2 regions of the Leisingera sp. ABM4_060 genome follow, and region 1 is predicted to be linked to the other one. Evidence: riboswitches for the same ligand, from Rfam matches in the RefSeq annotation. Region 1 holds a riboswitch; the other holds the start of a gene.
The links. Region 1 has a riboswitch for thiamine pyrophosphate ahead of thiC (phosphomethylpyrimidine synthase ThiC). Riboswitches for the same ligand answer to the same signal wherever they lie in the genome.
Positions count from the first base shown of each region.

Region 1 (2,389 bases):
AAAGATCGAGTTGGCACCGGCAAAGAAGCACATTGCCTGCATCTCATCCGACATGTCGGTGCGGCCTGCCGACAGGCGCACGTGGGATTTCGGCATCAGGATGCGGGCCAGCGCCACGGAGCGGACAAATTCGATCGGATCCAGCTTCTCGACATTGGCCAGCGGCGTGTCGGCGATCGGGATCAGCATGTTGACCGGCACCGAATCCGGGTGCACCTCCAGTGTCGCCAGCGCCAGCATCATGTCGATACGGTCCAGCTGCTGCTCCCCCATGCCGACGATGCCGCCGGAGCAGACTTTGATGCCCGCTTCACGCACTCGGTTCAGGGTGTCGATGCGGTCGGCAAAGGTGCGGGTGGTGATGATCTCGGAGTAATAGCGCTCCGAGGTGTCGATGTTGTGGTTATAGTAATCAAGACCGGCATTGCGCAGGCGGAACACTTGCTCCTCGTCCAGCATACCCAGGGTCATGCAGGTTTCCATGCCCAGATCCTTGACGCCCCGCACCATCGCCTCAAGTGCTGCCATGTCGCGGTCCTTGGGCGAGCGCCAGGCCGCGCCCATGCAATAGCGGGTCGCGCCGCCTTCCTTGGCTTTCTTGGCCTCGGCAATCACCCGCTGCACCTCGATCAGCTTGGAGGCCGACAGCTGCGCGCCGTTCCTCGCCGACTGCGAACAATAGGCGCAGTCCTCGGCGCAGCCGCCGGTCTTGATGCTGAGCAGCTTGGATTTCTGCACCTGGTTGGGGTCGAAATACTGCCGGTGCACGGTATGCGCCTGGAACAGCAAGTCCATGAAAGGCTTGTTATAAATCGCTTCCGCTTCCTCGCGGGTCCAGTCGGTGCGGATGGGTGCAGCGTCCAGCATGCTGTCTCCTGTTCTCGTATACCAGTTGGCCATGCGCGGATGGCGGTTCAGGATTTTATAGATAATTTTTCCACCTGCGATCAAGCACCAAAGCTGCGCTGCAGCGATTTGCCCCGGACTGGCGCCAATAAGTCCAATATCAATCTGATTTTAATGCCAAAAAACAATCTGCAAAGATTCCGGTTGACGCAAACCGCTCTCCTCCCCTAGCCCTATTGCCACGCAGGGGAGTCCCGCCAAGGGGACTGAGAGGCGTTTAGGTGCGGGGCAACCCAAGCCGGCGGCGCGACCCTTTGAACCTGACCCAGTTGATACTGGCGTAGGAAGCTAGGACGCGCCTTTTGGCCTCTTGTCCCCGCGGGGACAGCCGTTGAAAACGGGCGCACTCCGGTCAAGCAGGCCCCGCCTGCCGGTTTCCCAAGCCAAACCTCATCTGGTGTCTTTTCTGAGTTTAGGCTTCGAGGAGCACCAAAATGAACGTCCCCAATCCCAAGATCACCACCGGCGGCCTGCCCGCGTCCCGCAAAATTTACGTCAAAGGCGAGCGCTTTCCGGACATCCGCGTGCCGATGCGCGAGATCTCGGTCCACCCTACCGCAGGCGAAGAGCCGCTGCCGGTCTATGACAGCTCCGGCCCCTATACCGATCCCGACGTGCTGACCGATATCCGCCAGGGCCTGCCCGGCTTACGCCGCCAGTGGATCCTGGACCGCGGCGACGTCGAGGAATACGACGGCCGCGATGTGAAGCCCGAGGACAACGGCTTTGCCTCCGGCGAGCGGCTGGTGCCGGAATTTCCGGTGAAGCCGCGCCCGCTGCGCGCCAAGGATGGCAATGCCGTGACCCAGCTGGCCTATGCCCGCGCAGGCATCGTGACACCGGAGATGGAATTCATCGCGATCCGCGAAAACCAGCTGCGCGAGGCTGTGGCGCCCGCGCGCGACGGCCACGACTGGGGCGCCAACATCCCGGATTACGTGACGCCGGAGTTTGTCCGTGACGAGGTTGCTGCGGGCCGCGCCATCATCCCCAGCAACATCAACCACCCGGAATCTGAGCCGATGATCATCGGCCGCAACTTCCTGGTCAAGATCAACGCCAATATGGGCACTTCGGCTGTCACCTCCTCGATGGAAGAGGAAGTGGACAAGCTGGTCTGGTCGATCCGCTGGGGCGCCGACACGGTGATGGACCTGTCGACGGGGCGCAACATCCACAACACCCGCGAATGGATCGTGCGCAACTCGCCGGTGCCGATCGGCACGGTGCCGCTGTATCAGGCGCTGGAGAAGGTGAACGGCATCGCCGAGGACCTGACCTGGGAAGTGTTCCGCGACACGCTGATTGAGCAGGCGGAACAAGGTGTCGACTATTTCACCATCCATGCGGGCGTGCGGCTGCACATGGTGCCGATGACGGTGAAGCGGGTCACCGGCATCGTCTCGCGCGGCGGCTCGATCATTGCGCAGTGGTGCCTGCATCACCACAAGGAGTCGTTCCTCTACACGCATTTCGACGAGAT
Region 1 covers NZ_JBSWTX010000001.1:1,760,725-1,763,113, forward strand. Annotated here, with positions in the region: gene bioB (biotin synthase BioB) at 1-867, opposite strand, end outside; TPP riboswitch at 1,082-1,210, shown strand; gene thiC (phosphomethylpyrimidine synthase ThiC) at 1,341-2,389, shown strand, end outside.

Region 2 (2,389 bases), 1.2 Mb from region 1:
CAGCCAGCCCGCGCGGCCGAAAACCGCCAGCAAGCCCAGGATGGCCACAATGACAGGCAGAATGAAGGGCGCGCCCAGAAGGGCAATCAGCAGGCTCCGCCCCGGAAACCGCCGCCGCGCCAGCGCACGGGCGACAGGAACGGCAAGACCAACGCTCAACAGTGCCGACAGGCTGGCTTGTGTCAGCGTGAACCGCAGCGCGGCCCAATCGCTGGCGGCAAGCCCGGTGCCACCCTCAGCCCGGAAAGCAACAGCCGCAAGTGTCCCCAGGATCAGCGCAGCGACGAGCAGGGCCGCGCCGGTCCCGGGAATGGCGCTTACTGGCTGAGCGCGTCCAGCCATTCGCCCAGCGCCGCATCACGGACCTCTGCCGCTTCCGTCTCGCTCAGCAGCAGCGATTTACCCGGCTGTACCAGGGTCTCGAACCCTTCCGGCAAACCCGCCGCCGGGGTCACCGCCGGATACATCCAGTTGGTGGTCGGGATGATCGACTGGAACGCATCCGACACCATGAAGGCCAGGAACTGATCCGCCAGCTCCGGCTGATCGGACCCCGCCAGCTTGCCGGCAACTTCCACCTGCATGTAGTGGCCCTCGTCAAAAGACGCCGCCGCCTTGGAGGCATCCTCTTCCGCAATCAGGTGATAGGCGGGCGAGGTGGTGTAGGAGAGCACCATGTCGGCCTCGCCCTCCAGGAACATGCCATAAGCCTCGGACCAGCCCTTGGTCACGGTGACGACGTTGTCCGACAGGCCCTGCCAGATCGCCGGCGCCTCATCGCCATAGGCGGCCTTCACCCACAGCAGCAGGCCCAGACCAGGGGTCGAGGACCGCGGGTCCTGGATCACAATCTTCTTGTCGCTGGCCGCCAGCGCCTTGAAATCCGCAGGTGCGGCAGCATCCGCGTTATGGACAAAGGCAAAATAGCCCCAGTCATAGGGCACAAAGGCCGCGTCATTCCATTCGACCGGCAGCGCATAGTCGGCGCTGACCGAATGATCGGCAAACAGGCCGGTTTCCTTGGCCGCCGCGGTCAGGTTGGTGTCGAGCCCCAGCACCACATCCGCATCAGACCGCGCGCCTTCCAGCTTGATGCGCGCCAAGAGCGCCGCGCCATCGCCCGCACCAACCAGTTTCAGGTCGCAGCCGCAGGTCTCCTCAAACGCTTTCTCCACCGCAGGCCCCGGGCCCCAGTCGGAAACAAAGCTGTCATAGGTATATACGACCAGTTCGGGCGTCTCAGCAAAAGCCGCCGATGCGCCGAGCAGTCCCGCTGCAAATGCAAGATGTTTCATGCCATCCTCCTTTGCGGCTTTGGGCAAGGGTGGAGGCTGTCCAGTACCTTCCCTCCGCCGGTGTGATCCGGTTCAGGTTCAACGGGTGTTTTCTCAGCGCTGCCGCGCACCCCGAGGTGGCGCGGACATTAGGCCCGGGCTGCGGCAAAGACAAGCCAAAGCCCCGCCAGGACCTACGCTTCACCCAAACTGGACCGTTGCCGGCGCCGATCCCGTGTTCTTCTGGCGGAAAATATCCCGGGGGAGCCGCGCGCCGCGCGGCGGGGGCAGCGCCCCCTCCCCGGCCCGCCAAACAGGAAACCTCTTGAGAGACCGCCCCCCGCCCGCTAAGCACGTGCCGCAAAGGAGACCGCGCCTCATGTCGATGAACAGCTTTGGACACCTCTTCCGCGTCACCACCTGGGGTGAAAGCCACGGGCCCGCGCTTGGCGCCACTGTCGACGGCTGCCCGCCGAACGTGCCGCTGGCGCCCGAAATGCTGCAGCAGTGGCTGGACAAACGCCGTCCCGGCCAGAACAAGAACACCACCCAGCGCAATGAACCGGACGCGGTGAAAATCCTGTCCGGCGTGTTCGACGGCATGTCCACTGGCACGCCGATCCAGCTGATGATCGAGAACACCGACCAGCGCTCCAAGGACTACGGCGAGATTTCTCAGACCTTCCGTCCGGGCCACGCCGACATCACCTATTTCCAGAAATACGGCAATCGCGATTACCGCGGCGGCGGCCGCTCCTCCGCGCGCGAGACCGCAGCGCGTGTGGCAGCCGGCGGTGTTGCACGTGAAGCAATCAAGGCGCTGGCGCCGGGGCTGGAGATCAAAGGCTACATGACCCAAATGGGCGAGCTGGAGATTGACCGCAGCCGGTTCGACTGGGACGCGATCGAGCAGAACGACTTCTGGATCCCCGACGCAGGCGCGGTGCAGGAGTGGGAAGACTATCTGCAAGCCCTGCGCAAAGCCCACAATTCGGTGGGCGCGGTGGTCGAGGTTGTTGCCCGCAATGTCCCGGCAGGCATCGGCGCGCCGGTTTATGGCAAGCTGGACACCGATCTGGCCGCTGCGATGATGTCAATCAACGCGGTAAAAGGCG
Region 2 covers NZ_JBSWTX010000001.1:2,990,758-2,993,146, forward strand. Annotated here, with positions in the region: gene ACXAEH_RS14265 (thiamine/thiamine pyrophosphate ABC transporter permease ThiP) at 1-342, opposite strand, end outside; gene thiB (thiamine ABC transporter substrate binding subunit) at 318-1,295, opposite strand; TPP riboswitch at 1,328-1,419, opposite strand; gene aroC (chorismate synthase) at 1,654-2,389, shown strand, end outside.
Region 2: another riboswitch for thiamine pyrophosphate. It lies ahead of thiB (thiamine ABC transporter substrate binding subunit); the one in region 1 lies ahead of thiC (phosphomethylpyrimidine synthase ThiC).